3 regions of the Cytobacillus sp. FSL R5-0569 genome follow, and region 1 is predicted to be linked to each of the others. Evidence: a T-box and tRNA genes for the amino acid it is inferred to sense, from the RefSeq annotation. Region 1 holds a T-box; the other regions hold tRNA genes.

Region 1 (2,720 bases):
TTATAAACACCGGCAATTGCTTGTGTTTCTAATCTACCATCATCTTTAAGTGCTTGCATTGCATCTGTTGGAAGAGCTCCTGTCGGAGAACCTGCCCAATCCAATTCACCATTATCAAACATAGATAATTCAGTATTTGGATCATTAATCATATACATTTCAATTTTATCTAATTTTACAGTGTCTTTATCCCAATAAGTGTCGCTCTTTTCAAGAGTGATTTGGTCACTATGAGACCATTCAGCTAAGTGGAAAGGTCCGTTTGTCGTATAATTTTCACCAGCATCTGTTGCCCAGTCTGGATTTTCTTTTGCGATTTTACTATTTACTGGTAAATAAGTATAGAAAGCTGTTAGTTCAAGAAAGTAAGGTGTTGGGTTTGCTAGTGTAACTTCTAAAGTTTTTTCATCTACAGCTTTAACGCCAACATCATCTAAGCTACCTTCTCCTGTGTTAGCAGCTTCTGCACCTTCAACATAATATAGTTGATATGCATATGTTGATTGATTAGCTGGGTCTAATGCCCATTTCCATGCATATTCGAAATCTTCTGCAGTTACAGGATCTCCATTTGACCATTGTGCATCTTCACGGATATTAAATGTGTATGTTTTTTGGTCTTCTGAGATTTCCCAATCTTCTGCCATAGCGGCTGCTGGTTTATCGTCTTGACCAATTCGAGTTAATCCTTCTAATACGTTACGAAGAACAGTACCAGAAGTAGAATCTTCAGCCAAACCTGGATTTAATGAAGGTGGTTCAGTATTAATATTTACTTTTAATTCTTGAGGTACATCACTACCTCCATCGCCACCATCTGCATTGTCATCGCCTCCGCCAGCGCAAGCTGCTAGAACCATGCTAGCTAAAAGTAGCATACTTAAAAAGATTGACCATCTTTTTTTCACGGTGAAACCCCCTATTTTTAATTCAAACGATTCTTCACAGAAATAACAGTTGTTCACATAGAGTAGATTGATGAAAAAATCAAACAATTTTTATTATAAAAAAAGAGTTGATTCCTTTATGCATACTAAGGAAAGTAAGTTTATTTTGATAGAACAAATTCCCTCTATTCAGATAATTCAGCTTGAATATTAAAATTTGTATCTATTAGACTACGATAAACTCACCTTTTCATCATTCCATCTACCTGTAACCGAACAAAATGTAATATGTTTGTAAAGATGTCGTTTGGTAGGTTTTATTATAGTTTCTTTAAAAGTTTATTTCAAGCCCGTTTTAAATAATCTAAATTATCTATATTTTTTCAAAAAAATGTCGAAACATGTATTATTATTGTCATGTAAGGGTTTTCATAAGTTTTTATTGGTATATAACAAATAAAAATTTTTTTTGCTGTTATAACGCTCACTTGATTTACTTCTACATATATTATATTATGATTACAAATAAATAATACAAATTGCTGTGAGAAAAGAGTAGTACATTTAAGATGGTTTTAAGAGAGCTTATGGTAGGTGAGAATAAGCAACCTATTAAATCGAATGGACTTTTTGAGCATGAATATATCGATTCACGTTAGACTAACGTTATCTGTCTTTAAGAGATTCACATATGTGAATAATTAGGGTGGCACCGCGGACCATTCGTCCCTAGATTTTTTAGGGATGAGTGGTCTTTTTATATGTTCATTTCTCATAGCAAATAGGAGGATTATGATGAAAAAAACACTCTTTTCTGGTATTCAACCCAGTGGAACAATAACAATTGGTAACTATATCGGGGCATTAAGACAGTTTGTTGAGCTGCAAAATGAGTATGATTGCTACTTTTGTATCGTCGATCAACATGCTATCACTGTTCCACAGGATCGCTTACAACTAAGAAACAATATCCGTAGCCTAGCAGCACTTTATGTTGCGGTAGGCTTAGATCCTAATAAGGCAACTCTATTCGTTCAATCCGAAGTACCTGCACACGCACAAGCCGCATGGATGTTACAATGTATTTCTTATATCGGTGAGTTAGAAAGAATGACGCAGTTTAAAGATAAATCTGCTGGTAAAGAAGCTGTCTCAGCAGGCTTATTAACCTACCCACCACTAATGGCTGGAGATATCCTATTATATGGTACAGATATTGTCCCGGTTGGAGAAGATCAGAAACAGCATTTAGAATTAACAAGAGACTTAGCAGAAAGATTCAACAAAAAATACAATGACATCTTTACGATTCCAGAAGTAAGCATTCCAAAAGTGGGCGCACGAATCATGTCACTTCAAGATCCAACGAAAAAAATGAGTAAATCTGACCCTAATAAAAAAGGATTTATCTCTATTTTGGATGAACCGAAACAAATTGAGAAGAAAATTAAAAGCGCTGTAACAGATTCTGATGGCATCGTTGCTTTTGACAAAGAGAATAAACCTGGCGTTTCAAATTTATTAACGATTTACTCGATATTCTCAGGTGAATCAATTGAAAATATTGTGAATAAATATGAAGGAAAAGGGTACGGTGATTTTAAAGGGGATTTAGCTACAGTAATTATTAGCCACTTAAAACCTATTCAAGATAAATATCATCATCTCATGGAATCAGCAGAATTAGATGAGATATTAGATGCAGGAGCAGAAAATGCCAATAAAGTTGCAGGTAAAATGGTTAAAAAGATGGAAAACGCTATGGGATTAGGAAGAAAAAGGAAATAAAAAAAAAAGGGACGTTCAAATTAAATTGAGCGTCCCTTTTTGATT
Region 2 (2,720 bases), 210 kb from region 1:
ATCGCTTTTGTCGATTCCTTACTGATTTGCTTACCATCAAGATATACAGACCCAGCTTTGGCTTGGATAATTCTTGCAATCGTCTTTAAGACAGTCGATTTACCACAACCATTCGGCCCAATAATAGCCGTAATCTCACCGTCTGGTATCATCATGTTTAAGTTCTTCACAATCTCTCTATCACCGTATGCAATTCTTAAGTCTTCAGTAAATAATCTAGACAAGGTCATTCACTCCATCCGAACATTTTAGATCATCATCATGTCATTGATAATGATTATCAACTTCAAAGAAAATTTTATCTAATAAAAGCTATCCTGTCAACCATCAATACGAAAAGTTTTCATTTCCACCATATTTCTTGTTAACCAACCTGTATTCTGCATATATTTTTTAAGGAGAATGCATTTCTCGTTACTGAAGCCTTTCATCCATTCTCTTCACTCATTATGCACTTCGTTAAGGTTAGTAAAAAACAACAAAACTAATCACTTCAACTAAAAAAACTGTAGACAATCTGCTAATAAATAGAGATTGTCTACAGTCCTTTACTTCCATATAAGCGGGTGAAGGGAATCGAACCCTCATCATCAGCTTGGAAGGCTGAGGTTTTACCACTAAACTACACCCGCAAATACCGGTGGTCGGGGTCGAACCGACACTCCGTGATGGAACACGATTTTGAGTCGTGCGCGTCTGCCAATTCCGCCACACCGGCAAATATTCTTTTATTTAATTATGGTGCCGAGGACCGGAATCGAACCGGTACGGTAGTCACCTACCGCAGGATTTTAAGTCCTGTGCGTCTGCCAGTTCCGCCACCCCGGCATGAGGTGTATAAAAATGAGTGAATATGTATTGGAGGCGGCAACCGGATTTGAACCGGTGGTGAAGGTTTTGCAGACCTCTGCCTTACCACTTGGCTATGCCGCCATCAATATAAATAACTACTTGGAGCGGAAGACGGGATTCGAACCCGCGACCCTCACCTTGGCAAGGTGATGTTCTACCACTGAACTACTTCCGCAGATCTGGCTGGGCTAGCAGGGTTCGAACCTGCGAATGACGGAATCAAAATCCGTTGCCTTACCACTTGGCTATAGCCCATTTGTATATTCTATGCATGAAAGCAAAAAATGTGAATTTAAAATAATGGGGCGGCTGATGGGAATCGAACCCACGAATGTCGGAACCACAATCCGATGCGTTAACCACTTCGCCACAACCGCCATAATTGGCAGGGGTAGTAGGAATCGAACCCACATCAAAGGTTTTGGAGACCTTCGTTTTACCATTAAACTATACCCCTAGATGGTGGAGGGGGGCAGATTCGAACTGCCGAACCCGAAGGAGCGGATTTACAGTCCGCCGCGTTTAGCCACTTCGCTACCCCTCCATAAAAAACAATGCCGGCCAGAGGACTTGAACCCCCAACCTACTGATTACAAGTCAGTTGCTCTACCAATTGAGCTAGGCCGGCAAATGGTGGCTCAGGACGGAATCGAACCGCCGACACAAGGATTTTCAGTCCTTTGCTCTACCGACTGAGCTACTGAGCCAAAACTTATACGTTTTGCAATACGTTTTACAATATGTTTTAAATTAATTTGTGTGAATTTATGTAGTGGCGGTCCGGACGGGACTCGAACCCGCGACCTCCTGCGTGACAGGCAGGCATTCTAACCAACTGAACTACCGGACCAAATTGCGGGGGCAGGATTTGAACCTGCGACCTTCGGGTTATGAGCCCGACGAGCTACCGGACTGCTCCACCCCGCGATAATATGAATGGTGGAGGATGACGGGATCGAACCGCCGACCCTCTGCTTGTAAGGCAGATGCTCTCCCAGCTGAGCTAATCCTCCAAAATGGTGACCCCTACGGGATTCGAACCCGTGTTACCGCCGTGAAAGGGCGGTGTCTTAACCGCTTGACCAAGGGGCCAATTTATATGTTTAATGGCGGAGAGCAAGGGATTTGAACCCTTGAGACGGCTATAAACCGCCTACACGATTTCCAATCGTGCTCCTTCGGCCAGCTCGGACAGCTCTCCATTGGCTCCGCAGGTAGGATTCGAACCTACGACCGTTCGGTTAACAGCCGAATGCTCTACCACTGAGCTACTGCGGAATAATTTAATAGTATGTATGCCCGGCAACTTCCTACTCTCACAAGGGGACAGCCCCTAACTACCATCGGCGCTTTAGAAGCTTAACTTCCGTGTTCGGTATGGGAACGGGTGTGACCTTCTCGCTATCGCCACCGGACTTTTTAAAGACATATATTATTATAACGTCTTTAATAAAATTTTCAAGAGAAATTTTAAATCATTCTCTGAAAACTAGGTAATGTTGAAGAAGATTGTTTTGAGTAATCGCCTGAATGCGTGCTGACGCGACTACTTACGTAGTGCTGTCTAGCTGCGGCGGCTTGAAGCCGCCCGCATTTCGTATTGTCCAGCTACAGCGCCTAGGTAGGCGCTTTCGCTTTTCGTTTTTGGTTAAGTCCTCGATCGATTAGTATTAGTCAGCTGCATGTGTCGCCACACTTCCACCTCTAACCTATCAACCTGATCATCTTTCAGGGATCTTACTAGCTTGCGCTATGGGAAATCTCATCTCGAGGGGGGCTTCATGCTTAGATGCTTTCAGCACTTATCCCTTCCGCACATAGCTACCCAGCGATGCCTTTGGCAAGACAACTGGTACACCAGCGGTGCG
Region 3 (2,720 bases), 2.3 Mb from region 1:
CCGTCATCCTCCACCATTTTTGTGTTTATTTGCCGGCCTAGCTCAATTGGTAGAGCAACTGACTTGTAATCAGTAGGTTGGGGGTTCAAGTCCTCTGGCCGGCACCACTCGTCCTTTGTACGAGCCATTAGCTCAGTTGGTAGAGCATCTGACTTTTAATCAGAGGGTCGAAGGTTCGAGTCCTTCATGGCTCACCATTTATATTTGCGGGTGTGGCGGAATTGGCAGACGCACCAGACTTAGGATCTGGCGCCGCAAGGCGTGGGGGTTCGACTCCCTTCACCCGCATTAGTATTTTATAATGGATATTTGCGGAAGTAGTTCAGTGGTAGAACATCACCTTGCCAAGGTGAGGGTCGCGGGTTCGAATCCCGTCTTCCGCTCCATATGCGCCCGTAGCTCAATTGGATAGAGCGTTTGACTACGGATCAAAAGGTTAGGGGTTCGACTCCTCTCGGGCGCGTTTTATTTCGGGAAGTAGCTCAGCTTGGTAGAGCACTTGGTTTGGGACCAAGGGGTCGCAGGTTCGAATCCTGTCTTCCCGACCACGAATACTTTTTAGGGGCCTTAGCTCAGCTGGGAGAGCGCCTGCTTTGCACGCAGGAGGTCAGCGGTTCGATCCCGCTAGGCTCCACCAATTTAATTTTTAACAATATATTTTATGGCGGTGTAGCTCAGCTGGCTAGAGCGTACGGTTCATACCCGTGAGGTCGGGGGTTCGATCCCCTCCGCCGCTATTGCTTTTTTATTAATGGAGGAATACCCAAGTCTGGCTGAAGGGATCGGTCTTGAAAACCGACAGGGGTGTTAAAGCCCGCGGGGGTTCGAATCCCTCTTCCTCCGCCATTAATATTTATTATCGCGGGGTGGAGCAGTCCGGTAGCTCGTCGGGCTCATAACCCGAAGGTCGCAGGTTCAAATCCTGCCCCCGCAATCTGGTCCGGTAGTTCAGTTGGTTAGAATGCCTGCCTGTCACGCAGGAGGTCGCGGGTTCGAGTCCCGTCCGGACCGCCATTTACATATTTATTATTTTGGCTCAGTAGCTCAGTCGGTAGAGCAAAGGACTGAAAATCCTTGTGTCGGCGGTTCGATTCCGTCCTGAGCCACCATTTAGTCTTTTTTGGAGGGGTAGCGAAGTGGCTAAACGCGGCGGACTGTAAATCCGCTCCTTCGGGTTCGGCAGTTCGAATCTGCCCCCCTCCACCATCTAGGGGTATAGTTTAATGGTAAAACGAAGGTCTCCAAAACCTTTGATGTGGGTTCGATTCCTACTACCCCTGCCAATTATGGCGGTTGTGGCGAAGTGGTTAACGCATCGGATTGTGGTTCCGACATTCGTGGGTTCGATTCCCATCAGCCGCCCCATTTTTAAACATTTTATTGGGCTATAGCCAAGTGGTAAGGCAACGGATTTTGATTCCGTCATTCGTAGGTTCGAACCCTACTAGCCCAGTTATGGCAGCATAGCCAAGTGGTAAGGCAGAGGTCTGCAAAACCTTTATCCCCGGTTCAAATCCGGGTGTTGCCTTTATGCCGGTGTGGCGGAATTGGCAGACGCGCACGACTCAAAATCGTGTTCCTTCGGGAGTGTCGGTTCGACCCCGACCACCGGTATGTTGAAGTTCTTAAATGCGGGTGTAGTTTAGTGGTAAAACCTCAGCCTTCCAAGCTGATGATGAGGGTTCGATTCCCTTCACCCGCTTAAATAGGGGCCTATAGCTCAGCTGGTTAGAGCGCACGCCTGATAAGCGTGAGGTCGATGGTTCGAGTCCATTTAGGCCCACCATTTATATTATTCCGCAGTAGCTCAGTGGTAGAGCATTCGGCTGTTAACCGAACGGTCGTAGGTTCGAATCCTACCTGCGGAGCCATACATATTTTAGTTTGCGCCTTTAGCTCAGCTGGATAGAGCAACAGCCTTCTAAGCTGTGGGTCAGAGGTTCGAATCCTCTAAGGCGCGTCAAAGCTCTTAAATCTTCTATAAGGTTTATGAGCTTTTTTTGTATGATTAATTTTAAATTAAGCTTCTAGGCATCTAGTTGAAAGCTTTGTAGATAAGTACAAAAAAAAAGCTTCCATGAATGGAAGCTAAAAAGGGGGATTTACACTTGTAATAGAAGTTTCTCCAAATAAATCTTTTTTTATACCTATATTTTCTTTATTTTACATATTTCTCTCATTAACAAATTATTTCACTTTTCTAACACATATTATTAGTAATATAGATGAGAAAGATTAGATGTTTAAGAAAGAGGGGCTTTTTATGAAGAAGTGGATATCAACCTTTTCTGTAATTATGATTATTTTTCTTGCTGCTTGTGGAAATGCAGAGAATGATGCAAACTCTAGTGGTGGGGAAGGATCAGTTCCTGCTGCAATCGATGCCAGTATCTCGATACCAAGTCAGATTAAAAGGAACGAAGAAGTACGCTTGGAAGTTACTGTTACTCAGGGAGACGAGTCTGTGGAAGATGCAGATGAAGTAAAATTTGAATTGTGGGAAGATGGGAAAAAGGATAATGGTGAATTAATAGAAGCAGAACACGAGAATGATGGCAAGTACGTTGCATCCTATACATTTGAAAAAGATGCTATCTATCATATTCAGTCACATGTCACCGCAAGAAGTATGCACACTATGCCTAAAGTTAAAGTGGCGGTAGGCAGTGCTGAAATAGATAACGAAGAAGAAAATCAAGGCCACAGCGCACATGAGCATG

The links. The T-box of region 1 lies ahead of trpS (tryptophan--tRNA ligase). A T-box ahead of a tRNA ligase gene usually reads a tRNA of that ligase, here a tRNA-Trp.
Region 2: it has a tRNA-Trp gene. The T-box ahead of trpS (tryptophan--tRNA ligase) is inferred to sense a tRNA for this amino acid. The anticodon was not compared.
Region 3: it has a tRNA-Trp gene. The T-box ahead of trpS (tryptophan--tRNA ligase) is inferred to sense a tRNA for this amino acid. The anticodon was not compared.

Annotation. Positions count from the first base shown of each region.
Region 1 is NZ_JBBOWW010000001.1:1,595,056-1,597,775, reverse strand. It holds gene MKX78_RS08255 (peptide ABC transporter substrate-binding protein) at 1-908, opposite strand, end outside; T-box leader at 1,423-1,621, shown strand; gene trpS (tryptophan--tRNA ligase) at 1,683-2,675, shown strand; gene MKX78_RS08245 (YjbA family protein) at 2,720-2,720, opposite strand, start outside.
Region 2 is NZ_JBBOWW010000001.1:1,388,352-1,391,071, reverse strand. It holds gene MKX78_RS07265 (ABC transporter ATP-binding protein) at 1-224, opposite strand, end outside; tRNA gene MKX78_RS07260 (tRNA-Gly) at 562-632, opposite strand; tRNA gene MKX78_RS07255 (tRNA-Leu) at 636-718, opposite strand; tRNA gene MKX78_RS07250 (tRNA-Leu) at 740-828, opposite strand; tRNA gene MKX78_RS07245 (tRNA-Cys) at 860-933, opposite strand; tRNA gene MKX78_RS07240 (tRNA-Gly) at 953-1,027, opposite strand; tRNA gene MKX78_RS07235 (tRNA-Gln) at 1,033-1,107, opposite strand; tRNA gene MKX78_RS07230 (tRNA-His) at 1,154-1,229, opposite strand; tRNA gene MKX78_RS07225 (tRNA-Trp) at 1,236-1,309, opposite strand; tRNA gene MKX78_RS07220 (tRNA-Tyr) at 1,313-1,396, opposite strand; tRNA gene MKX78_RS07215 (tRNA-Thr) at 1,408-1,480, opposite strand; tRNA gene MKX78_RS07210 (tRNA-Phe) at 1,484-1,559, opposite strand; tRNA gene MKX78_RS07205 (tRNA-Asp) at 1,626-1,702, opposite strand; tRNA gene MKX78_RS07200 (tRNA-Met) at 1,706-1,779, opposite strand; tRNA gene MKX78_RS07195 (tRNA-Val) at 1,790-1,865, opposite strand; tRNA gene MKX78_RS07190 (tRNA-Glu) at 1,870-1,944, opposite strand; tRNA gene MKX78_RS07185 (tRNA-Ser) at 1,960-2,053, opposite strand; tRNA gene MKX78_RS07180 (tRNA-Asn) at 2,056-2,130, opposite strand; rRNA gene rrf (5S ribosomal RNA) at 2,150-2,267, opposite strand; rRNA gene MKX78_RS07170 (23S ribosomal RNA) at 2,497-2,720, opposite strand, start outside.
Region 3 is NZ_JBBOWW010000001.1:3,913,106-3,915,825, reverse strand. It holds tRNA gene MKX78_RS20025 (tRNA-Val) at 1-16, shown strand, start outside; tRNA gene MKX78_RS20020 (tRNA-Thr) at 32-107, shown strand; tRNA gene MKX78_RS20015 (tRNA-Lys) at 122-197, shown strand; tRNA gene MKX78_RS20010 (tRNA-Leu) at 207-288, shown strand; tRNA gene MKX78_RS20005 (tRNA-Gly) at 312-386, shown strand; tRNA gene MKX78_RS20000 (tRNA-Arg) at 390-463, shown strand; tRNA gene MKX78_RS19995 (tRNA-Pro) at 472-548, shown strand; tRNA gene MKX78_RS19990 (tRNA-Ala) at 562-637, shown strand; tRNA gene MKX78_RS19985 (tRNA-Met) at 664-737, shown strand; tRNA gene MKX78_RS19980 (tRNA-Ser) at 754-846, shown strand; tRNA gene MKX78_RS19975 (tRNA-Met) at 861-934, shown strand; tRNA gene MKX78_RS19970 (tRNA-Asp) at 938-1,014, shown strand; tRNA gene MKX78_RS19965 (tRNA-Phe) at 1,034-1,109, shown strand; tRNA gene MKX78_RS19960 (tRNA-Tyr) at 1,123-1,206, shown strand; tRNA gene MKX78_RS19955 (tRNA-Trp) at 1,210-1,283, shown strand; tRNA gene MKX78_RS19950 (tRNA-His) at 1,290-1,365, shown strand; tRNA gene MKX78_RS19945 (tRNA-Gln) at 1,382-1,453, shown strand; tRNA gene MKX78_RS19940 (tRNA-Cys) at 1,458-1,528, shown strand; tRNA gene MKX78_RS19935 (tRNA-Leu) at 1,533-1,614, shown strand; tRNA gene MKX78_RS19930 (tRNA-Gly) at 1,632-1,702, shown strand; tRNA gene MKX78_RS19925 (tRNA-Ile) at 1,710-1,786, shown strand; tRNA gene MKX78_RS19920 (tRNA-Asn) at 1,797-1,871, shown strand; tRNA gene MKX78_RS19915 (tRNA-Arg) at 1,887-1,960, shown strand; gene MKX78_RS19910 (FixH family protein) at 2,264-2,720, shown strand, end outside.